Regions from separate parts of the Arthrobacter sp. MDT1-48-3 genome, predicted to be linked through region 2. Evidence: riboswitches for the same ligand, from Rfam matches in the RefSeq annotation. Region 2 holds a riboswitch; the other holds the start of a gene.
The links. Region 2 has a riboswitch for cyclic di-GMP ahead of ACX80L_RS03290 (glycoside hydrolase family 26 protein). Riboswitches for the same ligand answer to the same signal wherever they lie in the genome.

Region 1: linked by a shared signal. The riboswitch ahead of ACX80L_RS02685 (response regulator transcription factor) and the one ahead of ACX80L_RS03290 (glycoside hydrolase family 26 protein) in region 2 are both predicted to bind cyclic di-GMP.

The regions. Positions count from the first base shown of each region.
Region 1 is NZ_JBTNDL010000001.1:552,408-566,765, reverse strand. It holds gene ACX80L_RS02735 (low molecular weight protein-tyrosine-phosphatase) at 1-267, opposite strand, end outside; gene ACX80L_RS02730 (methyltransferase domain-containing protein) at 333-1,130, opposite strand; gene ACX80L_RS02725 (MarR family winged helix-turn-helix transcriptional regulator) at 1,159-1,629, opposite strand; gene ACX80L_RS02720 (MMPL family transporter) at 1,730-3,880, shown strand; gene ACX80L_RS02715 (hypothetical protein) at 4,107-4,367, shown strand; gene ACX80L_RS02710 (response regulator transcription factor) at 4,485-5,234, shown strand; gene ACX80L_RS02705 (sensor histidine kinase) at 5,231-6,745, shown strand; gene ACX80L_RS02700 (DUF6221 family protein) at 6,803-7,063, shown strand; gene ACX80L_RS02695 (YegP family protein) at 7,095-7,331, opposite strand; gene ACX80L_RS02690 (Hpt domain-containing protein) at 7,701-8,150, shown strand; gene ACX80L_RS02685 (response regulator transcription factor) at 8,147-9,004, opposite strand; cyclic di-GMP riboswitch class I at 9,145-9,219, opposite strand; gene ACX80L_RS02680 (ArgP/LysG family DNA-binding transcriptional regulator) at 9,317-10,219, opposite strand; gene ACX80L_RS02675 (LysE/ArgO family amino acid transporter) at 10,288-10,887, shown strand; gene ACX80L_RS02670 (DUF7793 family protein) at 10,991-11,416, opposite strand; gene ACX80L_RS02665 (TetR/AcrR family transcriptional regulator) at 11,637-12,251, shown strand; gene ACX80L_RS02660 (GGDEF domain-containing protein) at 12,457-13,605, shown strand; gene ACX80L_RS02655 (DUF4956 domain-containing protein) at 13,739-14,358, shown strand, end outside.
Region 2 is NZ_JBTNDL010000001.1:670,816-685,173, reverse strand. It holds gene ACX80L_RS03345 (hypothetical protein) at 1-925, opposite strand, end outside; gene ACX80L_RS03340 (MBL fold metallo-hydrolase) at 1,036-2,058, shown strand; gene ACX80L_RS03335 (MarR family winged helix-turn-helix transcriptional regulator) at 2,142-2,615, shown strand; gene ACX80L_RS03330 (hypothetical protein) at 2,620-2,934, opposite strand; gene malQ (4-alpha-glucanotransferase) at 3,117-5,288, shown strand; gene ACX80L_RS03320 (NAD(P)/FAD-dependent oxidoreductase) at 5,344-6,315, shown strand; gene ACX80L_RS03315 (YtxH domain-containing protein) at 6,394-6,822, opposite strand; gene ACX80L_RS03310 (multidrug effflux MFS transporter) at 7,007-8,275, shown strand; gene ACX80L_RS03305 (alcohol dehydrogenase catalytic domain-containing protein) at 8,250-9,461, opposite strand; gene ACX80L_RS03300 (hypothetical protein) at 9,608-9,859, opposite strand; gene ACX80L_RS03295 (DNA-formamidopyrimidine glycosylase family protein) at 10,239-11,078, shown strand; gene ACX80L_RS03290 (glycoside hydrolase family 26 protein) at 11,037-12,308, opposite strand; cyclic di-GMP riboswitch class I at 12,326-12,400, opposite strand; gene ACX80L_RS03285 (peroxiredoxin-like family protein) at 12,728-13,399, shown strand; gene ACX80L_RS03280 (GNAT family N-acetyltransferase) at 13,511-13,969, shown strand; gene ACX80L_RS03275 (aminoacyl-tRNA deacylase) at 13,982-14,358, opposite strand, start outside.

The DNA of each region.
Region 1 (14,358 bases), 120 kb from region 2:
GTCGAGGGCGAGGATCAGGTCGCGCTCGCGGTACCAGTCCGGTTCGAACATGCGGGCCCGGTGCAGGTGGCTCTCGATGCCGAGCTCGGTCAGCTTGGCCGCGGCACGCTCGTCGATCGGCCTGCCGGCCTCCCAGTCGGTGGTCCCCGCGGAGTCGATGACCACGTCGTCCCCCAGGCCCGCCTTGCCGAACGCATGGGTCAGCATGAGTTCGGCCATGGGCGAGCGGCAGATATTGCCTGTGCAGACGGTGACGATGCGGTACATCCCGCCAGCCTAGCGGCGGTCGCGCTCCGCGGCCTGCCCCGGGCCGCATGCGCCGCGGTCCGGAGCTAGTCGCGCGCGAGGATCTCCACGCTCGGCAGGAGGAACACGCCGTCGTCCCTGCGTGCCCACCGGCGCCACCCGTCGGCCAGCCGGTCGAGGGTCGGCTGGTCGGCGAGGCCGCGGTCGAGCGTCTGTTCGGCGAAGGCCGAGTGCAGCACGCGTTCCGCCCAGGATTCGGCATGGAAGCGGCGGTCCTCGGCGGTGGCATAGGTCCAGTTCGACGACGACACCTCGACGTCTGCGAAGCCGGCCTCGGCCGCCCAGCCGGGGAGTCTCCGTCCCGCGTCGGGCTCGCCACGGTTGCCGCGCGCCAGCGTGCCGTAGAGCTCGCGCCATTCGTCCAGCTCGTCGATGGCGGGGTACCAGGTCATCGCTCCGAAGTCCGCTTCGCGGACGGCCACGATGCCGCCGGGCCGCACCACGCGGCGCATCTCGCGCAGTGCTGCCACGGGGTCGGCCAGGTGCTGCAGGAGCTGGTGGGCGTGGACGACGTCGAAGGACTCGTCGGCGGCGTCGAGGTCGTACACGTTGCCCTCGCGGAACTCGACATTCGCCACGTCCGCGTGGGCCTCGGATGCCTGGGCCACGACGTCCGCCGAGCTGTCGATGCCGAGCACCGACCCGGGTGCGACGATGTCGGCGAACCCCGCCGTGATGCTGCCCGGGCCGCAGCCGATGTCCAGCAGGTCGAGGCCGGTCTCGAGGAAGGGTTCGAGATAGGCGGCCGACGACGCGACGGTGCGTGCCGCATGCGCTGCCGTCACGCTCGGGTGGTGTCCGTGGGAGTAGACCTCGTCGTTCATACCTCGAGGCTAGCCGGTGGTGGGTCCGTCAGTCTGCGTCGGCGTCGTGCAGCGCCTCATTCTTCGCCGCGACCGTGGCCTCGGTCACCTTCCGCATCATGTCCCGCAGGAGCGCCAGGTCCTCGTCCGAGTACTCGTCCAAAACTGCGTTGATGTGGCGGGCGAGCGGCGCGAACAGCATGGCACCCGTGATGCGCGCCTTCTCCGTCATCTCGAGGTGGACCTGCCGCCGGTCCACCTCACTGCGCCGGCGCGTCACATGGCCGGCGGAATCGAGGCGGTCGACGAGTGCGGTGGTGGCCGGTGAGCTCAGGTTCAGTTCCTCCCGCAGGAGCCCGGGCGTGACCGTGAGGCCGGCGCGTGCCGCGCCCATCATGATGCCCAGGGCGTGGAGGTCCGTGCGGTAGAGGCTGTCCCGTTCGCTGGCGACGTCGACATAGCGGTCCGTCTCGACCGTGAACTGCTGCATGAGTGCCATGAGCTCGTCCCTCGCAGCCATGATCCCTCGCCTTCTTTCGCCTCCAGTTTAGGCTGGTTCCTATTATCTCCATGATAGATATACTTTACGATAGAGATAATTTCTGGGAGATGGAGAGATCATGAGGAACAGCTGGTTGAGGGTCCTGCTGCCCGTCGTCGTCGTACTGATCTGGCTGGTCGGGGCAGCGGTGGGCGGTCCGACGTTCGGGCGCCTCGAGGAGGTCTCGAGCAACGACCAGGCGTCGTTCCTGCCCGCGAGCGCCGAATCCACCGAGGCGGGCGAGCTGCAGCAGCGGTTCAGCGACTCGGACGCCGTCCCCGCGGTCCTCGTCGCCGAGTCGGACACCGCCATCGGGCCGCAGGACCTCGGCCTGTACGAGGAGGTCGGGGTGGCGCTCGGCGAGGTGGAGGGGCTGGAACCCCCGGCCGAGGGAGCGCCCGCCGTCGCCGGACCCATCCCGTCCGAGGACGGGCTGGCCGTCCAGTACATCGCCTTCGTCTCCTCCGACGCCGAACTCGCAGAGGTGGTCGGGGAGTTGCGCACCGTCCTGGCGGACGAACTACCCGACGGCGTGACCGGCTACGTGACCGGACCGGCGGGCTTCACCAACGATCTCGTGGAGGCCTTCGGCGGCATCGACGGGATCCTGCTCGGAGTGGCACTCGGAGCGGTGTTCCTCATCCTCCTCGCCGTCTACCGCTCCATCGTGCTGCCGTTCCTGGTGCTGCTGACCTCGGTGTTCGCGCTGGCGACGTCGATCCTGCTGGTGTTCGGTCTCGCGAAGCTCGACTGGATCCAGCTCAGCGGGCAGAGCCAGGGCATCCTGTCGATCCTCGTGATCGGTGCGGCCACCGACTATGCGCTGCTGCTCGTGGCCCGGTTCCGGGAGGCGCTCGCCGAGCACGAGACCACCTGGCACGCCATGCGGGTGGCCTACCGCGGGTCGGTGGAACCCATCCTGGCCTCCGGCGCGACGGTGATCCTCGGGCTGCTGTGCCTGCTGTTCTCCGATCTCAACTCGAACAGGAGCCTCGGGCCGATCGCGGCCATCGGCATCGTCTTCTCGCTGGCCGCAGCGCTGACCCTCCTCCCGTCGCTCCTCCTCCTGTTCGGCAGGGCGGCGTTCTGGCCGCTGCGCCCGCGCTACGACGCCGGGCTCTCGACCGCCGTCGCCCCACACCATGGCAGGCATGCCGCACCGACCGCCGCAGGCGCGGAGATCGGCCTGGAGCGGCTCAGGGGCATCTGGAAGCGGGTCGCACTGCTGGTGGCCCGCCGGCCCCGCGTTCTGTGGATCGCGTCACTGCTCATCCTCGTCGCCGGTGCGCTCGGCCTCACCCAGCTCCAGGCCAGTGGCGTGCCGCAGTCGGCACTGATCCTCGCGCCGTCGAACGCCGTCGACGGGCAGGAGGCCCTCGGTCGCCACTTCGACGCCGGATCCGGCAGCCCCGTCTACGTGGTCGCACCGGAGGCCGACTCCGACGCCGCCCTCGATGTGGTCACCGGGCAGGACGGCATCTCGGGCGCGGCGCTGACCGTCGACGCCGCGGGAGTGCCCGCCGTCGAGGACGGGCAGGTCCTGATCAGCGGGACGCTCGAGTTCCAGGCGGACTCCGGGCAGGCGGAGGACGTGGTGCGGGAGCTGCGGACGGCGCTCGACGACGCCGGTCCCGACGCGCTGGTGGGCGGCGTCACCGCGGTGGCGATCGACACCAACGACACGGCCCTCGCGGACCTCGTCAAGATCATCCCGATCGTGCTGCTCGTCATCCTCGGAGTGCTGATCGTCCTGCTGCGCTCCGTCGTCGCACCCGTGCTCCTCGTGGCCAGCGTGGCGCTCTCGAACGCCACGGCCCTGGGCGTCTCCGCACTGGTGTTCAACGGCATCTTCGGGTTCGAGGGCGCCGATGCCTCCGTGCCGCTCTTCGCCTTCGTGTTCCTGGTGGCGCTCGGCGTGGACTACAACATCTTCCTCATGACCCGGGTACGCGAGGAGTCGCTGCGCATCGGCACGCGGCCGGGCATCCTCCGGGGGCTCGGCGTCACGGGCGGGGTGATCACCTCTGCCGGCGTGGTCCTGGCGGCGACCTTCGCCGCGCTGGGCGTGATCCCGATCCTGTTCCTCGCGCAGATCGCGTTCATCGTGGCGTTCGGCGTGCTGCTGGACACCGTGCTGGTCCGCTCGCTGCTGATCCCCGCGCTCGCCTACGACATCGGACCGAAGATCTGGTGGCCGTCCGGGCTGGGCAGGGTCGCGTCGCCACGGTAGCCGCGCGCGTCCGCCGGCGGCCACCGCCGCGTCCGCCGGCGGCCACCGCCGCGTCCGCCGGCGGCCACCGCCGCGTCCGCCGGCGGCCACCGCCGCGTCCGTGCACCGGTCGCTGACCGCCCGTAGCTGTGTGTTTCCTGCACAGCGACCGCACAGCTACGGGAAAGCCCTGCCCCAGGTGCCGGCGCCAGGCTGGAGGAACACCACCAGCCCGCAGGAGGACGCCATGATCAGCTACCGACCCACCCCCGAACTCACCCCTGGACGCAAGGGCATCAGGGCGGCCATCGGTGCCATGGCCCTGGTCGCGGTGCTCGGCACCACGGCGTTCGCTCCGGTCGGCGCCGATCCCACGGCGCCCGTCGCCGGCGCCCGGACCGCCGTCGTCGTGGGGACCACCCTCCCGGCGGAGCAGGCCATCGTCCGGAGGCAGGATCCCGGCGGCTCGCTCGACCAGGGCGCTGCAGCGGGACCCCTCTCCGCCTGAGACCCCGGTCCTCCGGACCCGTGCGGGATACTGGACGGGACCTTCGACCGACCGCACCGCTCCGCCCGCAGCGCACGCCGGCCCCGCCGCATCCCAGACGACACCAAGGTAGACACGATGGCCGACGCCACGCACCACTCCATGACCGACAACCTGCCGCGGTTGGCGCACCCGGACGGCAGCCCTATCCGGGCGCTCGTGGTGGACGACGAGACGAGCCTCGCGGAACTCGTGAGCATGGGCCTGAGGATGGCCGGCTGGAGCGTGACGACCGCCGGCGACGGCGCCACGGCGATATCCGCGGCACGGGATTTCCGCCCCGACGTCCTCGTGCTCGACGTCATGATGCCCGGCGTCGACGGCATCGAGGCGCTGAAGAAGATCCGCACCTTCGCACCGAACGTCCCGGCCCTCTTCCTCACGGCCAGGGACGCCGTGCAGGACCGCATCTCCGGGCTGTCCGCCGGCGGCGACGACTACGTCACCAAGCCCTTCAGCATGGAAGAACTCATGCTGCGCCTCCACCGCCTCGTCCAGCGCTCCGGCGTCGCGGCGTCGGACTCCGCGGAACTGGTGGTCGGCGACCTCGTGATGAACGTGGACACGCGCGAGGTCACCCGCAACGGAGAGGACATCGCCCTGACCTCGACCCAGTGGGAGCTGCTGCGCTACCTCATGGAGAACCCGCGCCGCGTGGTCAGCAAGGCGCAGATCCTCGACAACGTCTGGAACTACGACTTCGGCGGCCAGGCGAACATCGTCGAGCTGTACATCTCCTACCTCCGCAAGAAGATCGACGCCGGGCGTACACCGATGATCCACACCGTTCGGGGCGCTGGGTACGTCCTCAAACCCGCCGCCTCATGACCCCGCAGGACCCCGCCGGCGATCGACCGGGCCATCGGCCGCTGCACCTGCGCACGAAACTGATCCTGGCGACCCTCGCCCTGCTCACGGCGATCTGCATCGCGATCGGCGTCCTCAGCCACCTCGCCATGAGCAGCTACCTGACCCGCCAGCTCGATGCTGCCCTCGAGCCCGCCGCCGGCCGGGCGGGCTACCCCGGCGGGCGACCACCGGGGAACGACCAGCGGCCGTCCCGTGACGTCGACCCGGAGAACGCGGCCGGCCAGCGACCGGGAACCCTCAACGCGGTGTTCGACGACGGTGAGGCGCGGAACTCCGCGCTCGTGCAGGACGACGGCACGACCGAGCCCCTCACCGGAGCCGATCTCGACCTGCTGGCCGGCATCGAACCCGCCGACGGTCCCGAGGAACTGGTGCTCTCGAGCGGGCGCTACCGGGTGGACGCGGCGGACCTCCCCGTCGCGTTCGACCCCGACGGCGGCGTCCTGGTCACCGGTCTGTCCACGGCGGAGCGGGACAGCACCCTCGTATCCCTGGACATCACCGTCGCCGCGCTCTCCCTCGCCGGGCTGGCTCTCACGGGCCTTGCCGGCACGGTGATCATCCGCCGGTCCCTGCGCCCGCTCGAGGAACTCTCCGCCGTGGCGACGTCCGTCTCGCAGCTCCCGCTGTCCTCGGGGGAGGTGGCCATCCCCGTGCGGGTCCCGCCTGCCGCAGCGCAGCCGGGCACGGAGGTCGGGACGGTGGGGCTGGCCCTGAACGAGATGATCGACCACGTCACCAGTGCGCTGCGGGAACGCCACGCGAGCGAGACGAAGGTGCGGCAGTTCGTCGCCGACGCGAGCCACGAACTGCGCACCCCCCTGACGTCCATCCGCGGCTACACCGAGCTGATCCTGATGAGTGAGATCGTCAGTCCGTCCGGGCGTGCCGCGCTCGAACGCGTCGACAGCGAGTCCAAGCGCATGTCCTCCCTCGTCGAGGACCTCCTGCTGCTCGCGCGACTCGACGAGGGCCAGCGCGGCGAGGCGTCCGACGTCGACCTGACGGAACTGGTCATCGAGACGACGAGCGACGCCCGGGTGGCCGCCCCGGGATATGCCTGGAGCCTGGACCTGCCGGACGAGCCCGTCGAGGTACGCGCCGTCGGGGCCGAGATCCGCCAGGTGCTCATCAACCTGCTCGCCAACGCACACAGGCACACCCCGCCGGGTACCGCGATCTCCACGGCGCTCGCAGCCGGCGACGGAAGGGCGAGCATCACCGTCACGGACTCGGGTCCCGGCATCGCCCCGGCGTTCCTCGACACGATCTTCATGCGCTTCAGCAGGGGCGACGCCGCGCGGAGCGCGAGCGCAGGGAGCACCGGTCTCGGGCTGGCGATCGTCCAGGCTCTCGTCGAAGCCAACAGTGGAACCATCAGCGTGACCAGCGAGCCCGGCCGCACCCGGTTCACCGTGGACCTGCCGCTCCCGCCGGCGGGTCGCGACCCCGACCAGGAGCGCCCCTAAGCCCACCGCACCCCGTGGAGTACGGCCATGCCGTGGGCGCTCGATAGGCTCAGGGGTATGAACGAACTCGCCGACTTCCTGGACGCACGCATCACCGAGGACGAGAAGGCCGCCCGCGTGGGCAACCTTCCCGAGGAGGTGTGGGGTGCCCGCGGGTGGTACGACCCCGAGCGTGTCCTTGCGGAGTGCCGGTCGAAGAGGAAGCTCATCGATTACGTGAGTGCCGGCCTCGACGAATCGGACGGGCTCGCGGTCCTCCGGCTGGTGGCCCTGCCGTGGGCAGGCCATACCGCCTATCGCCAGGACTGGAGGGCCTAGGCGCGGGCGTGCTTCGCCTCCTTCGGACGGACTAGCCGGGAGCGGGTCCGGCGGAGCGTTGCGGGGCGCCCTCGGGAGAAGGCGTCGGCGGGCAGAGGTCCGTGATCAGCCCGGTCCCGGCGCACTCCCGGACGGCCCGGATGCCCGCCACGGCCGCCGCCTTCCCCGGGAACGGCTTGGACACTGCGATGACCGTCCCGTCCGGTGTCTTCAACCTGAACCTGAAGGCATCGTCCCGATCATGGAAGAGTTCGAACGCCGCGGCCATGGTGCCCCCTGCAATCGTCCCGGACAGAAGGACTGCTCGGGCTCGCTGTCGAATCCGGGACTCGAGGCCGAGTCCCGTCTGGCCCGGTAACGGAATAGGGCTTGCCCCATGTGACCCCAGCCACACCCAAGCCCCGATGATAAGCAGTCTGCGGACTACTGGCGAGTACGTGTCATCGGCGAACCGGGGCCGATGCCCGGTCCGGGAGGGAACGCCCGGAGGAAGAACGCCGCCCGACCGGTGCCGCAATCAGTGCAGTGGCCCGACGGACCGCATGGCTCCGTAGGGGCGCCTCCGCCATTCCACAAGCTTTGCGCAAGAAGCTGTGGATACCGCACCGCCTCCTCCCGCCGTCGCTACCCTTGAACTGTGCCCATCCATCCGACCCCGCCTCCTGGCCAGCACCAGGAGGGGACGGCGCTCCCGCAGGGCGACGCCGTCCGGGTGCCGGACGCGCCGGGCAGGGCTGCGCCTCTCCTGGACCTCGACGTCCTGCGGGACATGGAGCGCGACTTCCCGGACACGTTCGTCGTCGAGCGTTTCGCCCGCGACTTCTCCGAGACGCTGGAAGGGAAGATCGACCGCCTGGAGGCCTGGCTGCAGGACGGCGACCCCATGGCCGCCCAGGACGCCGTGCTCAGCGTGACGACGTCGGCGGCGATGGTGGGAGCCACGCGCCTGAAGCAGGCCGCACTCGCCACGCAGCGCTTCCTCGCTGCCGACGACCTCGGCGCCGCTCAGCGGTCGGTCGCGCTGCTCCGGGGCTGTGCGACCGATACCGTCCGTGAACTGCTCGACACCTACCTGGGACGCCACTAGCCGGACGCGCGCTCCTGCCCCGGATCGACGCGCCTCGGCATGATCCGGAAGCCCACGCCACGCACCGTCGTGATGAGCTCGGGGTCGCCTTCCGATCGGGCGAGTTTCTGGCGCAGGTTGGCGATGTGCACCTCGATGGCACGTTCGTCCGTGCGGCTCACGAAGTTGTACCCGCGGTAGTCACGGCCGCGGGACACGCGGACCAGCTCCTCCTTCGTGCGCACGGCGCCGTTGCTCGCCATCAACTCGTGGAGCAGGTTGAACTCGGTCTTCGTGAGCGGCAGCTCGACGCCGGAGCAGGTCGCCGTGCGGGCTTCGCTGTCCACGACGAGGCTGCCGTTCCGCAGGAGGCCTGCCGTCCCCTTGGCGGTCCCGGCGTCCGTGGGACGATCGGGTGCAGTCGCAGGTCCTGGCGCAGGTCCTGCTGCTGCGGGCGGCTGTGTCGGAGGGTGCTGCGCGTTCTGGCCGATGCGCGGCCTGCGGAGCATCGCGTCGATGCGCGCCCTGAACTCGCGGGGGCGGAAGGGCTTCAGCACGTAGTCGTCGGCGCCGGCCTGGAGCGCCGTGAGGATGTCCATCTCGTCCGTGCGTCCGCTGAGGACGATCACGTAGCAGTCCGTCGTGGAGCGGATCCGCCGTAGGACCTCGTACCCGTCGATATCGGGCAGTCCGATGTCCAGCGTGACCACGGCCGGGTGTTCCCGGCGGACGACGTCGACACCCTCGCGGCCGCTGGACACGCCGCTGACCTGGAAGCCACCCTGCTCGAGGATGGCGGACACGAGGTTCCTGATGTCGAGATCGTCCTCGATCACGACGGCGGCCCGGCGGTCACCGGAGAGGGGGCTATTCATGACCGGGTGCCTGATGGTGGCGGTTGGCCCAGCGCGGCGTCACCAGGACCGCCGCCGTCCGTGTGGACCCCGGGGAGTACCGTGCTGGGAGGACTGTATTGACTTGGCGTGTCCGAGGCATACTCCGTGGACCTGTTCTCTTCGGCGGCCCGGCTGACCTCGTGGGTTCCGTGGCTTTGCGTCCCCGGTTCGCACCGGGTTTGCCTTTGTCGACGAGCGGCTGCCCGCCCGACGATCTTAGCAATGTCGGGTGACACTTCTGCCACTGCGGGTGCGCAGCAGGAGAAGCCGGTCCGAAGGGGCCCGAGACGCTCACGCCGTCCCTGCTCCCGGCCGGCGCAGGACGGCGGACGCGCGGAGGACCGCCTCGCCGACGGCATCGAGGGACCGGGAGCCGTGCCGCCACTGCTGCCAGTGGAGCGGGACGTCCACGTGGCCACCCGGCTCGAGGGGGCTGACGTCGCCGGTGGGGGGTCCGGCCTCCAGCTCGAGTTCGGACATCAGCCCCCACCCCATGCCGAGCCGGATCGCGTCGGCGAACTCCTGCGCTGCCGGGACGAAGTGGCGGGGCGGGGAGACGGGCCGCCGGGTACGGGTGCGCAGGTAGCGGTCCTGCAGGTCGTCCTTGCGGTCGAAGACGATCACGGGAGCGTCCGCGAGGCGGTCCGGGCCCGCACCGTCGGGGAACCACTTCTCCCGGAAAGCCCGCGCGCACACCGGGACGTAGCGCATGATGCCCAGGGGCCGGGACGAGCATCCCTGCACGGGCTCGGCGATGGAGGTGATGGCTGCGGCGGCGGTCCCGTCGCGCAGCAGATCGAGGGAATGCTGCTGGTCCTCCCGCAGTATCTCGACCTGCAGGCTCTCGGCGAGTGGTGCCAGAGCCGGCAGGACCCAGGTGTGCAGCGAGTCCCCGTTGATGACGATCGTGATGCGCTGGTGCTGCCGTTCGCCGGCGGCTCCCAGCTCGGAGGCGAGGTCCGCGGACAACAGGTCGAACTGACGTGCGAAGCGGACGATGGCCTCGCCGGCCTCGGTGGGACGCAGCGGACGGGTGCGTGTGATCACCGGACGCCCGACGGCCACCTCGAGTGCGCGGATGCGCTGGCTCACCGCCGAGGGCGTCACCGAGAGTAGGGCGGCGGCCCCCTCGAAGCTACCCTCCCCTACGATGGCCGCGAGGGCCCTTGCCTGCGCAGGTTCGATGCTCGACATAAGCCCGTCTTACCATACTGAAGAATCATTAGCTGGCCTGAAGGTCCTTCCACTCCTACCGTGGTGGTGTGATCGCTTCCGCTGCTACCGGCCTCGTTGCCGGACTGACCCTGATCGTCGCCATCGGCTCCCAGAACGCCTTCGTCCTGAGCCAGGGCCTGCGGCGGTCCCACGTGGCCTTGGTCGTGACCGTGTGCGCACTCTCGGATCTCGTGCTGATCGCCCTCGGAGTCGGCGGACTGGGTGTGGTGGTCACCGGCGCCCCCGTCGTCCTCGAGGTGGTGCGCTGGGCAGGGGCAGCCTTCCTCGCCGGCTATGCGGTGGTTGCCGCGCGCCGGGCCGTCCGGGGTGGCACGCTCGATGCCGACAGCCGGACGGGCACCTCCTGGCGGGCCGCGCTCGGTACCTGCCTCGCCCTCACCTGGCTGAACCCGCACGTCTACCTCGACACCGTGCTGCTGCTGGGATCGCTGGCCAGCACCCACGGGACCCCGGGGAAGTGGTGGTTCGCAGCGGGAGCCGGCCTGGGGAGCATCCTCTGGTTCACGGCACTCGGTGTCGGCGCGCGGTACCTCGCCCCGGTCTTCACCCGACGGTGGGCCTGGCGTGTCCTCGACGGGTCGATCGCCGTCGTCATGCTCGTCCTCGCGGTGATGCTCGTCGTGTAGCCGCGCGGGCGGGGCACCACCCCGGCAACGCCGTCGGCGCGGTCTGCCGGAGGCAGGCGCCGGGAGACGGCGGTCGTCCCACCGGCCGGAAGGGCGGCTGACGTCAGGAGCCGACGATCGCCGGTGCTGCCGGAATCGGGCCGACCGCCGTGCGGGGTGACCGTCGGAGCAACCAGGTCAGGGCCTCGTCCCGTCGCTCGAAGTACTCGATCGGGTACGACGGCCGGTGCACCGCCTGGAAGTGGGCGACGAGCACCCTCTCGACAGGCGAAGCGCCGACGACGGCGACCGCCGGGAGGTTCCGCGCGGAGGACAGTGCGGTGAACGCTTCCCTGGAGAGGGTGACCATGCCGTTGAGGTCGGCCAGGATCGGAGGAAGGCATCCCGGGGCCAGTGCCTGCACGCGGACCCCGAGTGCCTCGATGTCGCCCGCGGTCACTTCGATGGATCTCGCCCAGCGCAGCGTCAGCACGCCGGTCGCGAGGTACTCCAGGTGGAACCTGGCGGTCTCCGCGGAAGGTGGAGTCACCGGGCACCTCCCTCCCTCGTGCGGCTGTCGGGCCGGCCCTGTCCTCCCGGGGAAGCGGTACCGGCGGCCTCTTCCGGGGCCGCCGGCACCGTGGATCGGGTCTCACGCCTCTCCAGGTGTCCGACGGCTGGGGGAACCGCCGGACGGTCCAGCGTACCCGACGGGCAGACCGGTCTGTCTACCCTAGGATGGACGGACGAGTCGACAGCAGGGGAGATCCATGGTTGCAGCGGCGGCAGTCCCGACGAAGGACGCCCGGGAGCGGATCCTCGGGACGTCGTACGACCTGTTCCTGCAGCGCGGGGTCCGGGCTGTCGGGGTGAACGAGATCATCGCGACGGCCGGCGTGGCCAAGGCGACCTTCTATCATCACTTCCCGTCGAAGGACGATCTGGTCATGGCGTTCTTCGAGCGCCGTCAGCGCCTCTTCACGATCGGCTATCTCGGGGCGGAGAGCGAGCGCCGCGCGGATACGCCCCGCGGACAGCTGCTGGCGATCTTCGACATCTTCGACGAGTGGTTCCACACGCCGGACTTCGCCGGCTGCCCCTACATCCGTGCCCTGCTGGAAACCGGCCCGCGGCATGCGATCGGGGCGGCCGCCGTCCTCTACCTGGACGACATCCGTTCCACGGTCGAGAAGGCCGCCACGGCGATGGGCCTGACCGACGCGGAGGATTTCGCCTACTGCTGGCTGGTCCTCATGCAGGGCGCCGTCGTCTCGGGTGTGGGCATCGATCCCGGCAGCAGTGCACGGATCAAGCGGCTCGGGAAGCACCTCATCGGCCTCCACACGCCCATCGAGGGCGGGGAGGCAGACCCGACCATCCGCTAGGGGTGTGCCTCGTCCGCGGCCGGATCGGCCCCCGCGTCCGCGTTCGCTACCATCGGTAGCACCACCTCGGGCGGTGCACGACCTGCGCGAGGACCGGGCATGGCCTGTGCAGGGGCGGTCGATCGTTGCGGCGAGGCCGTATCCGGTCAGGCTTCGGGGAGCTGCCTGGGCGGCCGGAGGGACATCGCGCGATGGCGGGAGCTGCATGAGGCTGGATGTTGTGACGCTGCAGGTTGCGTTCGGCGTGATCGCGCTGACCCTGCTGGTGCTGTTCTACGGCGTGAGCGTGCGGCGCAGCCACTCCACCTACAGCACCTGGTGGTGCGCGGCGATCGCCTCGTTCCTCACGGGCACCGGTCTCTACCTGTGTGATGGCACGGTCCACCAGGTCTGGGCCAACCCGGCCGGCAACGCCCTGCTGGTGGCAGGAGCCGCATGCGTGTGGGCCGGCGCACGGGCCCTGCGCACGACGGCACCGAGACCGTGGCAGATCCTGATCGCACCGGTCATCACGGTGGTGGCCTCTGCCTTCGACAGCCCGTCGACGAACACCTGGTCCGCCGGAGGGTTCCTCCTCGCCTTCATGACGTTCTTCATCGGACGCGCCTCCCTCGAGATCTGGCGGCTGGACCCCAACACGACCACCACGCAACGTCCGCTCGCAGTCGCGTCCGGTGCCCTGGGTCTGTACTACCTGTGCCGGTGGATCGCCTTCGTGGCCACCGGCCCCTCCTCGTCGACCTTCCAGACCTACTTCGGCACCGTTCCCACGACCCTGTTCACCATGGTCCTGCTGATCGTGGTGTCCTTCACCATGGCGACCCTCAGCAACGAACAGGCCCTCAAGGAGCTTCGGGCGCAGGCCAGTCACGATGAACTGACGGGGATCCTGAACCGCCGCGGTTTCCTCGAACTGGCGGAGTCCGAGATACGCAACCTGCCGACCCGGGACACCCCGAGCACCCTCGTCCTGGCCGACATGGACAACTTCAAGCAGGTCAACGACACGCACGGACATCCTGCAGGAGACTCGGTCCTCCAGGCGGTCGCGGCAGCCTGTACCCGCTCGGTCCGTTCGACGGACCTCGTCGGACGCTACGGTGGGGAGGAATTCGTCCTCCTGCTCCCCGGCGCAGGGCTCGACAGCGCGGAGCTGGTCACCGAGCTGATCAGCAAGACCCTGCGCATGAGCCAACCCGCCTTCGATTTCCCCCTCCCCACCATCAGCTACGGACTGGCAGCACTGCCGCCCGGGCCCGACCGCATCGGCAACGCGATCGCAGCCGCCGATGTGGCCCTCTACACCGCCAAGGAACTGGGCCGCGACCGCGCCGTCAGGGCGGACCAGCACTGAACGGCATCACGTCCTCACCAGGGGCGGCACGGGCGCCACCTCATATGCCGGGCCTTGGTCCGACACAGCAGTGGCACAGGGTACCCCCGGAACGTAGGAGAAGAATCCTTCCCCACGAACCGGAGACCAGCCCATGAACATCCTGATCCTCATCGCCGCAGACCTCCTGGCGATCACACTCCTGACCGTCGGCCTGTACCTGCGCCGGCACCGCCGTCGCGACCTCGTGGTCTCCTACCTCGGCATGAACGTCGGAGTCCTCGCAGTGGCGACGGCCCTGTCGGGATCCGCGGCCGGCGTCGGCCTGGGCCTCGGGCTGTTCGGTGTCCTCTCCATCATCCGCCTGCGCTCCACCGAGCTGGCACAGCACGAAGTGGCCTACTACTTCTCCGCGCTCGCCCTCGGGCTGATCGCGGGCCTCGGCGCGGAGCCGCTGTGGCTCCCGCTCGCCCTCATGGGGCTGATCCTCGCCGTCATGGTCATCGGTGACCACGCACGGGTGCTCCCGGCCTACCGGCATCAGGTCGTGGTGCTGGACCAGGCCATCAGTGACGAGACGATGCTCCGGGTCCGCCTCGCAGAGGTGCTGAACGCCCGGATCCATTCCGCCACCGTGTCCGAGCTGGACCTCGTGAACGACAGGACCACCGTCGAGGTCCGCTACGAGGCGAGCACCGCCGGTGCCGACGCGCGGCGGGCCCCCGTTCCACCGTCGACCGCCATGCCGCCGCAGGCTCCGGCCGGGACCACCTG
Region 2 (14,358 bases):
GGGTGGCGCACCGGAGGTAGCCGAGGGCGGAGAGATGCACGGCGTCCCAGTCCGCCGCGACGCGCTCCCAGTCCGGGATCACCCAGCCGCCGGCACGGCCGGTGGTCCGGTACCAGTCGTGGCGGCGGGACGCGGTGACGTCGAGGGGGTACTCGCGGCACAGGGCCGCCCAGTCCTCCTCGACGGCCACCTCGAAGGTGCGGCCGCCACCGCGGACCGGGACGGCCGTGGCGAACTCCTCGCCCGCGGCGTCCTCCACGAGATCCAGTGCGGCCGGGATGTTCCCGACCGTCTGCAGGAGCCCCTCGGGGAGCGACCACCAGGTGCCGGAGTAGGGGGCACGGGGGTCGCTCGGACGATCGTGCCGGGCCCGTTCCTCCTCGGCACGCGCGCCGCGGGCCCAGGCTGCCAGGGCCTCCCGCGGGCTCCCTGGCAGGTGCACGGGGTCCTCGGGGACGCGCCAGTCGAGGTGCCACTGCACGGTTCGCCGGGCCGATGCCAGCCACGGTCCGGTAGTGGACGCCAGGACCCGCCCCGCGACGGGGAGGAGCGACTCGCGGATGACCGGGAGCGCGGCGAGGACGTCCTCCCCGTCGGGTTCCTGCCAGCCGCGGGCAGCGCCGACCGACTGCCCGAACGCGTCGAGGATCCTGCTGTCGCTGATGTCCCCCGGGTTGATCGAGGCGATCCGGGCCGCCACCCCGGCCGGCGTCGTCGCGTCCGGTCGTCCAGGGTGCATGGCCGGCCCGTCGTCGTCCGATGCGGCGAGGACGAGGGTGACACGCGAGGTGCCCGACGCCGGGTCGAGGGCGCCGGCCAGGCGCATGACCGGGCTCCGGAGGTCCGGCGCCAGCAGCAGCGCGAGCTCGAGGCAGAGCCGGCGGCCGCGTGGACCCCCGAGCAGGACATCGGCCGGCACCGTCATCCGGCCATCCTCGCACGGTGCGGGCCGGGCGGCGTGCGGATACCGGCGGCAGGCCGTCGCGGGCACCCCCGCGCACTGCTTGAATGGGACCAGACACTCCGGAAGGACCCATGGACAGCACGAGCAGGCAGCAGACCGACGCCCTGGAGCGCGGCGAACTTCCCCCGCTGGAGCAGGTGCGTGACGACGTGTGGGCGCTCGCCCAGCCCATGCCCGGCGGACATCTCGCGTACTCCTTCACCTATCTGCTGCGGGACGCGGACGGGGGCATCCACGTCGTCGATCCCGGCTGGGACTCCGACGACAACTGGGCGCGGCTGATCTCTGCGCTCGCGGAGATCGCTCCGGGACGAGGCGGCGCCGACGCCGTCACGGGCATCACCGGCACGCACCTGCACCCGGACCACGTGGGGATGGCAGCCCGGCTGAGGGACGCATCGGGCGCGGAACTCGCGATGCACGGCAGGGAGCGCCAGGCCCTCGAACGGCACCGCGACCGGCTACTCGACCTCGACGAGGCCGCCGGACGGCTGGAGGAATGGGGCGTTCCCGCCGACCGGAGAAGCGAACTGGCCCAGTTCGTGGACCGCTCTCCTGCCGGGCTGGTGCTCGCCGTGGACTCCGTGCTGTCCGACGGCGACGTCCTGGACGTCCCGGGGTTCCGGATGGAGGTGATGGCGACGCCGGGACACACTCCCGGGCACATCTGCCTGCGCGACGACGACCGCGGGCTCCTCCTCACGGGCGACCACGTGCTGCCGACGGTGTTCTCCGGTCTCGGCCTGGGCGGCGGAACGCCGTCGAACCCGCTCGCCGACTTCCTCGAGTCCGTGGAGCGCGTGCGCCGCTACGGGGAGTACGAGGCGCTCCCGGGACACGGCTACCGGTTCGCAGGGCTGGGAGGTCGGGCGGACGAGTGTGCGGAGCACCAGCTACGGCGGGCACGTGAGGTGGCCGAGGTGCTCGCGGCGTCGGACGGGGCTTCCGGGGAACCGGCCGTCTGGGCGATCGCCGCACGACTGACGTGGACGGCCGGGTGGGACGGGCTGCACGGCTTCCAGCTGCTGTCCGCGCTCACCCAGACACAGATGCACCGGGACTTCGTGCGCGTACACGGTGTGCCTGCGGCCTGACATCTTCGGACTTCTCCCCATGAATTCGGGCGAATTCCGGTGAATAGGGCCCACTGTGCCCCGGGCATCTATACGCTTCCCCCATGGAAACAGCGGAGGGGCGCGACGGCGGAGAGTTCGATCAGGCCATCGAGGTGCTGGAAGAGCAGACGAGCGTGCTGTGGCGGCGGGAACGGACGACGTCGCACGCCCTCGCGAAGAACGTGCATCCGGAGATGGAGCCGGCCGCGTACGGGATCCTCACGCTCCTGCAGCGGGAAGGATCGCTGCGGGCGACCGACATCGCCGCCAGCATCGGTGTGGGGAAGCCCTCCGTGAGCAGGCAGCTCGCCGGGCTCGAACGGCTGGGACTCGTCAGCCGCCAGCTCGATCCCTACGATGCCCGCTCGCAACGCGTCCTCCTGACGGCGCTGGGCGAACAGCAGCTCGCCGCTGCGCAGACCGGGCGTCGCACGGCGTTCACCGCGCTGATGCGCAGCTGGGCGCCGGAGGACGTGGAGAAACTCGGGGTCCTGATCGCCCGGCTCAACAGCACCTACACGAAGGACACCTGGTAGCGGATCAGCCCTCGCTCCATCCCGAGCCCTCGCGGAACGCTCCCACCCGCCGGCCGGAGCCGGCCTCGAGGGAGTCGTCGGCGTCCTCGTAGAGTTCGCCGGCGTCGGCCTTGCTGTGCCGGAGGAGTTGCTCCGCCTCGGCGTGCGCGTCCTCGAGCCCGTCGGCCACGATGCGGCTGCGGGCGGGAAGGGCGTCCAGGTGGACCACTCGTTCCGCGGTTTCGCCGAGGGGGACGGTGAACTCGTCATTGGTGTCGTCGAGGGGAACCTCCGCTCCTCCGCTCTCCGCCGGGACCACGTACTCGAGGAAATAGGCCATGCTCCAGCCAACCACCGCTCCGGGGCGCATCGCCAGCGGTCGCCGTGCGGCCGCAGGAGCTTGTCCATCCCATCGCGGACTGGTACCCGTCCGCCGGGACGAGGCCCTCGAGGGAGCGTCAAATCGACGCCGGGAGGCCGGACCGGGTGCGGCGGTCGGTACTCCATGCCTAGATTGGAGGCATGGCCGACACAACCGAGAACGAAGCAACAGCCCCGGCGGCTCCCACACCGCTCGAACAGCTCGCCGAAGCGCACCGCGTGGGGACCACCTTCAAGGGATGGGATGGTGAACCCGCCCGCGTGGCCCCGGAGACCCTCGTCACGGTCCTCGCGGCGCTCGGAGTCGACGCCTCCTCCGAGACCGCGATCGCCCGCGCGCTGGACGACGTCGTCGCCGGGCCCTGGCAGAGGGTGCTGCCCGCCGTCGTCGTGGTGCGCCGGAGCGACGTCGACCCGGTGCTGCTGCACGTGCCCGCCGGGGCCGACGTGGAGTTCTGGGCCGTCGACGAGGACGGGGTCCACTACACCGGCACGGTGACGGACGCGACCGAGGTCCGCACGATCGACGGGAAGGACATCGAGCGGCGGGAGGGCGTGCTGCCGCACGCGCTGCCGCTCGGCTGGCACACCCTCCATGCGACGGTCGACGGGCAGGAGACGACCTGCACCTTCGTGGTGACGCCCGACCGCCTGAGTACGACGGCGGCACTCATGGACCACCGCAGCTGGGGGCTCATGGCGCAGCTCTACTCGGTGCGGTCCTCGGAATCGTGGGGCATCGGCGACCTCGCGGACCTCGGCCGATTGGCCCAGGCCGCCGCCGCGCACGGTGGCGACTTCGTGCTGGTGAACCCCCTGCACGCCGCCGAACCCGTCCCGCCCGTGGAGCCCTCGCCCTACCTGCCGACCACGCGGCGCTATTTCCACCCCCTCTACCTGCGGATCGAGGACATCCCCGAGTACGCCCGGCTGGACGCCGGGGCACGGGCACGGATCGGAGAGCTGGCCGCCGGCCTCGCGGACGCCAACACCTCCACCGACCTGCTCGACCGGGATTCGTCCTACGCCGCGAAACTCGAGGCACTCGAACTCGTGTTCGCGGTGCCGCTCCCGGAACAGCGCCAGCACGACTTCGACGCCTACCGCTCCCACCAGGGCCAGGGGCTCGCCGATTTCGCGCTGTGGTCGGCCCTCGCCGAGACGGTCCCGCCGGGCGCGCAGGAGTGGGACGACGTCGGACGCCCCGGATCGCCCGGTGCCCGGGAGTTCGCCGAACGGCATGCAGCGCGCATCGAGTTCCACGAGTGGCTGCAGTGGCTCGTGGACGAGCAGTTGCAGGAGGCGCAACTCGACGCGACGGGCGCCGGGATGTCGATCGGCGTGGTGCACGATCTCGCGGTCGGCGTCCATCCCAGCGGTGCCGACGCCTGGGCCCTCCAGGACGTGCTGGCGACGGGCATCAGTGTCGGGGCACCGCCGGACATGTTCAACCAGCACGGCCAGGACTGGAGCCAGCCGCCATGGCACCCCGAGCGGCTCGCGGAATCCGGCTACGCCGCATTCCGGGACATGCTCCGCAACATCCTGCGCCACGCCGGCGGCATCCGCGTGGACCACATCCTCGGGCTGTTCCGGCTCTGGTGGATACCCCAGGGTGAGGCACCGGGTGCCGGTGCCTACGTCTACTACGACCACCGGGCGCTGATCGGCATCCTCGCGCTCGAGGCGGAACGGGCAGGCGCGATCGTGGTCGGCGAGGACCTCGGCGTCTTCGAGCCCGGCGTGCAGGAGTACCTCGGCGAGCGCGGGATCCTCGGCACCTCGATCCTCTGGTTCGAGCAGGACGAGGACGGGCCGCTGCCTCCCGAGGCCTACCGCCGGGGCTGCCTGACCACGGTCACCGTGCACGACCTGCCGCCCAGTGCGGGCTACCTGGCAGGCGAGCACGTGGTGCTCCGTGAGAAGCTCGGCCTGCTCAGCCGCCCCGTGGAGGAGGAGCAGGCGGAGGATCGCGCCAGCCAGGAGAAGTTCCTCGCGCTCCTGCGGCAGCGGAACCTGCTCCCTCAGGAGTCCCCGGGCGTCCAGCAGACCGTCGAGGCGCTGCACGGCTTCATCGCGCAGACGCCGTCGGTGCTGCTCGGGGTCGCGCTCGCCGACGCGGTCGGCGAGCGGCGTACCCAGAACCAGCCCGGCACCAACGACGAATACCCGAACTGGCGGATCCCCCTCGCGGACGCCGCGGGGAACGCCGTCCTCATCGAGGATCTCGCCGGCATTGAGCGCTTCGCGTCGCTGGTCGCCTCGCTGGGCCTTCCGGCGGACGATGCGGGCGGCACGGGGCCGATCGGCTGACCGCAAGCACAATGTCGGGAGGCGACACGGCCCCGGCGCGTGGTCGGATGGAGGGATGAACAGGAACGACACCCGGACGTACGACGTCGTCATCGTCGGCGGGGGCATCGCGGGGCTGGGGACCGCGCTCGTCCTCGGGCGGGCCCGGCGGAGCGTCGTGGTGATCGACGCCGGTACGCCGCGCAATGCTCCGGCCGACGCCGCCTACGGCTTCCCCACGCGGGACGGGACGCCGCCGGAACATCTCGTGGCGCTGGCGCGGGAGGACCTGGAACCCTACGGCGTGGACTTCCTCGACGATCGCGCCGAGCATGCCGTGGACACGGCGCGGGGGTGGTCGATCGGCACTGCCGGCGGCCGGACCGTCGAAGGGCGCCAGCTCGTCATCGCCTCCGGGCTCCGCGACATCCTGCCGGACATCCCCGGCGCCCGGGAGGCATGGGGGCGGGGACTGCTCCAGTGCCCCTACTGCCACGGCTGGGAGGTCCGCGACCAGGCCCTCGGAGTGCTCGGTTCCGCCCCGACCTCCATCCACCAGGCGATCCTCCTCCGGCAGTGGTCCGACGACGTGACCTTCTTCCCCCACACCCTCGGCGCCCTGTCCGAGGACGACCGACACCGCCTGCGGAGACGCGGAGTGCGGATCGCGGAGGGCCGGGTGGAGGCATTCCTGCCGGGCCGGGCCGACGACGGCGCGCCACGCCCACTCCTGGGCGTCCGGCTCCAGGACGGCGCCGCGGTGCCCTGCGTGGCGGTGTTCTGCGAACCGGGCGCGGACGCGGGTACGCCGCTCCTCGCGGGCCTGGGCTGCGAGATGCGCGACGACGGCTGCGTCAGCACCGACGACATCGGACGGACCTCGGTGGAACGGGTCTGGGCCGTCGGCAACGCGACCGATCCCGCCGCCCAGCTGGTGCCGGCGGCAGGGGATGCCTATCGGATCGCCGTCGCAGTCAACGCGATCCTGGTGGAGGAGGACTGCGAGGTCTGCCTGGAGGCGGAGGAAGCGGTGAGCGAGGGCGTCTGAAGCCCGGGGCAGGGTCCCCCCGCCCCCGTACGCCCGAAGGCCCCGGCAGTACCGGGGCCTTCGGGCGTGCTGTCGCCCCTACTTGCCGAGGTCGGGGCGGGTGGCGTCGTCCTGTGACAGGAACGGCGTATCCTCGACGTGCGCGGGATCGCCGCCGCTCGGACCGGTGGGGCCGGTGCTGCCCGTGTCCATGGCGGTGACGACCGGTGGGACATCGAGGGGGAGATCCCCGCTCGCGCCGACGGCCACGCCCGGCTCGGACGGCTTCTTGGCGCCGTCGTCGGATCCCGAGCCGCCCTTCTTCAGCGCACCCTTCAGGGAGTCCTGCACCGCGGGCGCCTTGCTCTTGATGGTTCCGGTGGTCGACGCGACGGTGTCCTGCACCTTCGGATTGTTCCACAGCTGCTGGGCCTTCGTCTTGATCTGCTCGTAGCTCCCACGGCCGGCGCGGGTGCCGAGGACGTAACCGGCCGCCATGCCTGCTCCGAAAACAATCTTGTTCTTCATGCCGTTCTCCCTTCGGTGGACTGCGTGCTTCCGAATCTAGACCACCACGCGAGGGGGAGCGAGGGAAGTTTTCCGTCGGACGCCCTGGCCGGCCCTACGGCGATTGCATGGCAGGTCCTGGCCTCGCGGCCGGGGATGGGCGAGGATGGCAGGGAAAGCGCTATCCACAGAACAGGCAATTCTCTTGGGCTCCACCCCGCACCTCCTCGCACGCTCGGGGAAGGACGTCCGCCGGGACGCTCCACACCCGAGGGTCCTCCTCCTCGTCGCGGCGCTCGCGATGCTGCAGGTGATCTGGCCGCTCACCATGGACCTGTACCTGCCCGCGTTCCCTGCGATCCGCCGCGAGTTCGGCGCCGACGAGTCCGCCGTCCAGCTGACCCTGACAGCGGCCTTCATCGGTATGGGCATCGGTCAGCTGGCATCCGGACCGGTGTCGGACGCCGTCGGACGGGCGCGCCCCCTGGCGGTGATGATCGTGGTCTACTGCATCGCGACGGCTGCGTGCGCCCTTGCTCCCACCATGGCCTGGCTCATCGCGAGCAGGGCACTCCAGGGCATGGGGTCGGCCGCCTGTGCGGTCATCGCCCTGGCCATCGTCCGTCACCTGTACACGGGCAGGCGCCTGCTGGTCTTCCTCGCCCGACTGTCCATCGTCTCCGGCGTGTTCGTGGTGGCGTCCCCCGCCCTCGGCGCCCAGCTCCTCCAGGTGGTCGGCTGGCGGGGACTGTTCTGGACACTCCTCGGCTACGGCGTCGTCCTGTTCTGTGTCGCGGGCAGGATCCTTCTTCGGAACGAGACGCACACGCGGGACCGCCGGCTGCTCCGGAAGGGCGTCCGCCTCCGGGACGACTACCGCAGCCTCGCCTCGGACGCCCGGTTCCGGTCCGTCGCCGTGGCCGGCGGGCTGCTCTTCGCCGCGATGATGTCCTTCATGGCCGGCAGCGCCTTCCTGCTGCAGGAGGTCTTCGGGCTCAGCCCGTCCGCCTACGCCCTGCTGTTCGGCGCCCAGGGCGCCCTCATGGTCGTCGGGGCGCAGGTGGGAGGCCTGGTGGCGCGCCGGGCCTCGCCGGTCCTCGCCGTGCGCGTCGGTGCGGTGGCCCTGGTGGTGGCCGCCGCCGTCCTGCTCCTGAGCGTCGGGTTCGCCCCGCACCTCGGCCTGTGGGGACTGATGGCGCCGGTCATGGGCTTCACGGCATCGTTCGGCCTGGTCAATCCGGCCCTGCAGGCCACGGCGCTCGAGCACCACGGCCTCCGTGCCGGCACCGCCGCCTCCCTGTTGGGCGCGTCCAACATGGCAGGTGCCGCCGTGATCGCCCCCCTCACCGGAGCGTTCGGGCTGTCCTCGCCCGTGCCCACCGCCGTGGTCATGCTGGCGTGCGCGGTGGTGGCCGCCCTCCTCCTCCTGCTCGGAGTGCGGCGGACGCCTATGCCGTCGTCAGTACCGTCTTGAGCCAGCCCTCCTCGCGCCGATCGAAGGTCAGGTAGGCGTCGACGACGTCGGTGAGCGGCTCGTGCTGGGTGATGAACCTCGTCGGATCGAAGACCCCCGACGCGACGAGGTCGAGCAGCGGCGGCGTGACCGAGCGGTGATCGCAGTTGCCCATGCGTATCGTGAGGTTCTTGTTCATCGCCTGGCCGATGGGATAGGTCATCATCTGCGGGCTGTAGACCCCGATGATCCCGATGCGGCCGTACTTCCGGACGGTCTCCACGCTCCACCGGGACACCTGGGAGGGTGCGTTCCCCGGCACCCAGTTCCCGCCCTGCGCATTCGTGGTGGGGGCGACCTCCGCGACCTCCCGGGCGAACTGCTCCGCCTGCTGCTCGCCGTCCGCCGCCGCCGGGCCGGAGGACGGGCGCTGGGCGTCCACGCCCACGGCGTCGATGACGGCATCGACGCCGATGCCCAGCGTGGCGTCCATCAGGGCCTGCACCGGATCCTCGCGGTTGAAGTCGACGACCTCGGCGTTCTGGCCGAGCGCCTGGACGAGGCGGGTCTCGACGCCGTCGATCGCGAACACGCGTGAGGCGCCCTGGCGGAAGGCGGAGGCGATGGCGAACTGCCCGACGACGCCCGCGCCGTACACGGCGACGGTGTCGCCGCGTCGCACTCCTGCCAGCTCGGCACCGAACCACGCGGTGGGGAAGATGTCCGAGAGCAGGATGGCCTGCTCGTCGCTGACGGTGTCCGGCAGCGCGGTGAGCGTGTTCGAGGCCCACGGGATGCGGGCGTACTCGGCCTGCAGCCCGTTCACGGGCCCCGTGGTCTGCGGCCCGCCGAAGAAGCAGGTGCCGGCCTGCGGGCCGTTCGGATTGGCGGTGTCGCACTGGGCGGTGTGGCCGGCCCGGCACTGCCAGCACACGCCGCAGGACATCGTCGAGGAGACGACCACCCGGTCGCCGGGGGCGAACCGGCGGACCGCTGCGCCGACGGCGGTGACCTCTCCCACGGCTTCATGGCCGAGGATCGTCCCTTCCTTCATGCCCGACATGGTGCCGCGGATGAAGTGCAGGTCGGTACCGCAGATGGCGCTCCGGGTGATCCGTACGATGGCGTCATTGGGATCGAGGATCGAGGGATCATCGACGGTGTCGAGGCGGATGTCACCTTCACCGTGCCAGACGAGTGCTTTCATGGGACGCTCCTGATGCGGCGGGGCCGCGGGTAGGGTGCTGGTCGGCAAGCAATCCCAACGCTAGGAGTTCCCCTCCGGGGCTACAACGCCACGTGGCACCCGGCGGCCGGTTGCCACGATTCGTGGGCGGGTGTAGGTGCCGGCGGTCAGGAGGAGCGGAGGACGGGTTCGACGACGTCGGGCCGGACCGGGGAGGAGCCGGGCTGCTGGTCCCTGCGATCGAGCTCCTCGGTGAGTTCCTCGTGCCGGATCTCGGTCTCCATGGCCGCTTCGCCGTCGGTGGCGTATTCGTGGTCGAGCTCGCGGTGGATCTTGCTGTTGAGGACCTCGACCTCGGGCAGCTCGAGTGCTGTGAGGTCTTCCGGGAAGTCGTCGGAGGGCGTGAGTCTGGTTCTCAAGGGGGTGCCTGTTCGGTGGTGGGACGGGACACTGCGATCGGGCCCGCTTCTAGACCACGCATGCCGGGCGAACCCGGCAGGGCAAGCCAAAAGAGTACCGGTTCGACCGCCCGGAACGGAAGCCGCCCGGCGCTACGTCGACGTGTTCTTCGCCTGCCGGTCCGTGAGGTCGCGATCGGCCAGGAGCACGCCGCCCATCAGGAGCCGGAAAGCGCCGGCCCTGCCTCCCGGGCGAGGAGTCCGGGAGGGCAGAGCCACGGAGCGACCGGTGGGCGCAGGCGGTCGACACGAGCGGGTCGTGCGCCCGGTCTTCCCGGACCGGGTGTCGGTGGCGGGGGCTAGCCTGCCCTGATGGATGCCGGAGCGAGCAGGAGGTGCGATGCCCGAGGGTGACAGCGTGTTCCGGCTGGCAGCACGGCTGAGGCGGTCCCTCGACGGGCGACTCCTCCGCCGTGGCGATCTGCGTGTCCCCGCCCATGCCACGAGTGCACTGGACGGACTGCGGGTGGTGGAGCACGTGACGCATGGCAAGCACCTGCTGACGCGGCTGGACGGCGGACTCACCCTCCACACGCATCTGCTCATGCAGGGCTCGTGGACGGTCACCGCCGCGGGCAGGAAGCTGCCGCGCGCACTGCTGCCCGACGCACGGGTGATCCTCGAGGTCGAGGACGGCCCCACCGCCTACGGACTGAACCTGCCCGTCGTCGACCTGCTGCCCACGCGGGCGGAGGTCGACGTCGTCGGGCACCTCGGACCCGATCCGCTGCGCGACGACTGGTCCGCGGAGGAGGCGGCCGCCAGGCTGTGCCGGGATCCCGCCGAACGGGTCGCCGCGGCCCTGCTCGACCAGCGCAACGTCGCAGGCTTCGGCAACCTCTGGGTCAACGAGCTGTGCTTCCTGCGCGGCATCCACCCGGACACCCCCGTGGCCGACACCGACATCCCCGCGCTCGTGGCGCTCGGCGCACGATGCCTGCGGTTCTCCGCCGTCCAGCCCGGTGCCCACCAGGTCACCACGGGCACTACGCGTAAGGGCGAGCAGCACTGGGTGGCCGGCCGGGCCGGGAAGCCGTGCCTGCGCTGCGGCACCACCGTGTGCGTCCGTGCCGAGGTGCCCGGTGATCCGGGCCGCCGCCGGACCTGGTGGTGCCCGCGCTGCCAGCCGTTGCGGCAGTCAGCGCCGGGTGGCGAGCGCCGCCGCGAAGGCGTCGGCTGACGCTGCCGTGCTGTTGATGCGCCAGTCGGCCTCCTTCGCGATGTGGAACCAGACGAGGGCGACGACGTCCGGCTGGGCGGAGAGGTAGCCGAACAGGTTCGTGATCCACTGAGGCTTCGATCCGCCGACCTCCGAGGACGCGGTCTCGGCGATCAGGACGGGTTTTCCCGGAGCGAGCCGGCGGAGCTGCGCGATCCCCTCGCCGAAGACCGCCTCCGGTTCCTGCCAGCTGCCCCCCGACGGGGAGGTGCCCCAGTTGTAGCCGTCGAGTGCCACGGCGTCGACGTACCCGCTGCCCGGGTAGAGACCGTCGAGGGGGACGGAGCCCCAGTAGGGCACGTTCGGGTTCCAGACCCAGCTGATGTTGGTCGCGCCGGTCGACGCGACGACGTCGTGCACGTGCTGGTAGGCCGCGACGTAGTCGCCCGTCCCGTTGCCGTTGACGCCTTCCGCCCAGGGGTACCAGTTCCCGTTCATCTCGTGGGCGAAGCGGAGGTACACCGGCTGGCCCCACCGGCCCAGGGCCGTGCCCCATTCGCGCAGGTAGGCGTCGAAGTGGCCGGCTGCGATGCGGTCCAGCGAGTAGGCGGGCTGCGCGGTGCCGCCGCCCCAGGTCCAGGGCTCCCAGGTCAGGAGGGTCTCGGCCCCCCTCGCTCGGACGGCGTCGAGTTCGGCGATGGGCGCGGGCTGGTTGAAGTCCTTGTAGGACAGGACGATCGAGGGCGCCTCGCCGGCGAGGGCCGTCACCTCGTCCAGTTCCGCACCGGCAGCCGGCCCGCCATTGGTGCCCACGCCGAACCGGATCGCCTTGGCGGTGCCGCTCGGCACGGGGGCGGGCTCGACGACGGTGAAGCGGGCGGTCGCAACCGCGTTCCCGGCCGTCGCGGTGACGGTCACGGTGCCCGCAGCGGTGGGCATGACGATCGACGCCTGGAAGGCGCCGCCGGCGGTCGTGGTCACGGCCACCCTGGCGGTTCCGGCGACGACGGTACCCTTGGTCCGTTTCGGGAACCCCGCACCCGAGACGGACACGGAGGCACCGGGTGCACCGGAGACGCTGCCCAGCGTGATCGTCGCAGCGGCCTGCGCCGGGGGAGGGGTCAGCCCGAGGAGCAGGACCGAGATCACGGCGAAGAGGAGGGGGAGCCGGTGGGCGGTGGTCCGTGCCGAAGCGGCAGCGGGAGGGGGAGCGGCGGGGGGAGTCGCGGGGGGAGTCGCGGGTGGAGTCATGGTCGGCACCTAGCTGGTTCGGTAGCCCGGCTGACCGCAGGGGTCCCGTGGCTTTGCGTCCCCGGCTCGCGCCGGGTTTGCCGTTGTCGCCGGGCGGTCGCCCGGGCGCCGGAGGTCCCTGCCGCGGCGGGGCTCCTCCACCATTGTCCCGGAGGTCGTCGTCGGACGGCGGCGGGGCGCCTGAAGGATGCCAGAGGATTCCTGCAGGTCTTCCGCAGCATGCCCGGATCGCCCGCCGGCACCGCTGGAACCGGCCTCCTGGGACGGGTGGAATCCGTTTCTGTCCTCGGTGCGCCGCGATGGCGGGCGGTGCGGACTATGACGCGGACGGACCGGCGCGCTGGGAATTCGCGGTGACGTGCACCACAATGGGTCCTGCTGCGGGATCGAGGCACCCGCGGTGTTGTTGAGGGGGACAGATGAAGCAGAGACCGGCGTTCACGAACACCATCGCATTCCAGATCGACGAGTACAGGCCGACGTTCGAGGCGCAGGTCGGCCCTGCCCTCGCAGCGGTCTTCGCCCGTGAGCAGGAGGATCTCCGCCGCGCCGGGATCCCCCCGGGGACGGCGCACGCGGGCGACCTGCTCCCCGATGCCGTCCTGCACGACGAGCACGGCCGCCAGGTGCGTCTGGGCGAGGTGCTCGGGGCCGCGGCGGCCATCCTGGTGTTCTACCGCGGTTCGTGGTGCCCGTACTGCAGTATCGCGCTGAAGACGTACCAGCGCGAGCTGCGCCCCGTCGTCGAGGCGTTCGGGACTCGGCTCATCGCGATCAGCCCCCAGGCCCCCGAGACCGCTGTCGCGGCCGCACGCGCCGCAGGACTGCGCTTCGAGCTGTACTCGGACGAGGGCAACGCCCTCGCCTCGCGCCTCGGGATCGTGACGGTGCCCAGCGCGGAATCCGAGGCGGCACGCGCAGCCCTGGGCATCGACGTCGCAGGCACCAACATGGACCGCACCGCAGCCATCCCGTTCCCCACGGTGGTCGTCGCCGACGCCACGGGCACCATCCGCCTCATCGACGTCCGGGTGGACTACACGACGCGCACGGAGACGTACGACATCATTGAAGCCCTGATCGCCCTGTAGCCCGCACCCCCCGAGGCAGGCGCCGGTAGGATCACGGCGTGCCGTGCCGGAACACACCCGTCCCGGTCGACGGTGCCGCCGCGCCCACAACACCGAGAGGACAGGCCCCGCATGGAGCTGACGATCGAACGCGTGCCCTTCGACGCCCCCGACGCCGAGGCGCTGCGCAACGCCCAGCAGGCCGAACTGCACGTGCGCTACGGCAGCGAGGACCACGAGCCCGGAGAGCCCCCTACCGCGGACAACGTGCCCTTCTTCGTCGTCGCCCGGGCAGCGGATGGAACGGCCGTCGGCTGCGGGGGTCTGCGCCCGCTCGGCGACGGAGGTCTCGAGGTGAAGCGGATGTATGTGCTTCCCGAGCGCAGGGGCCAGGGCGTCGCGACGGCGATCCTCCGACGGATCGAGGAGCAGGCGCTCGCCATGGGCAGCAGGACCCTGCTGCTCGAGACGGGCACGGAGCAGCCCGACGCCATGCGGTTCTACGAGCGTGAGGGGTACCACCGTATTCCCGCCTTCGGCCTGTACGCGGGCGAGGCACACTCGGTCTGCTACGCCAGGCTCCTCGACTGAGAAGGCCCGCGGTCAGGTTCCCGGGATCTTTGTGGTGATGTCACCGAGGGTTGCCGAGAGGGATGCCAGGAGTGCATCCGCGTCCGTGAACAGCAGGAAGTCCCGGGATCCCGATCCCATGCCGATCCGCCGTCCCCGGATCCGCTCGTCGGCATAGACGGGAAGGACGCTCCCGCTGCCCAGTGGCGTGATGGTCCCGGACTCGTAGCCGGTGAGTTCGAGGGCGGTCGCGGGCGGCACGAGCGAGGCCTTGTTCACGGCCGGCAGCGCGCGGAGCCTGGACCAGTCGAGGCGTCTCGTCCCCGGGATCAGGACGAAGGCGGTCGTCCCGCCGCTGACCTTGACCACCAGGGTCTTCACTCCGTCCTCCCTCGTGAGGCCCTGGACCG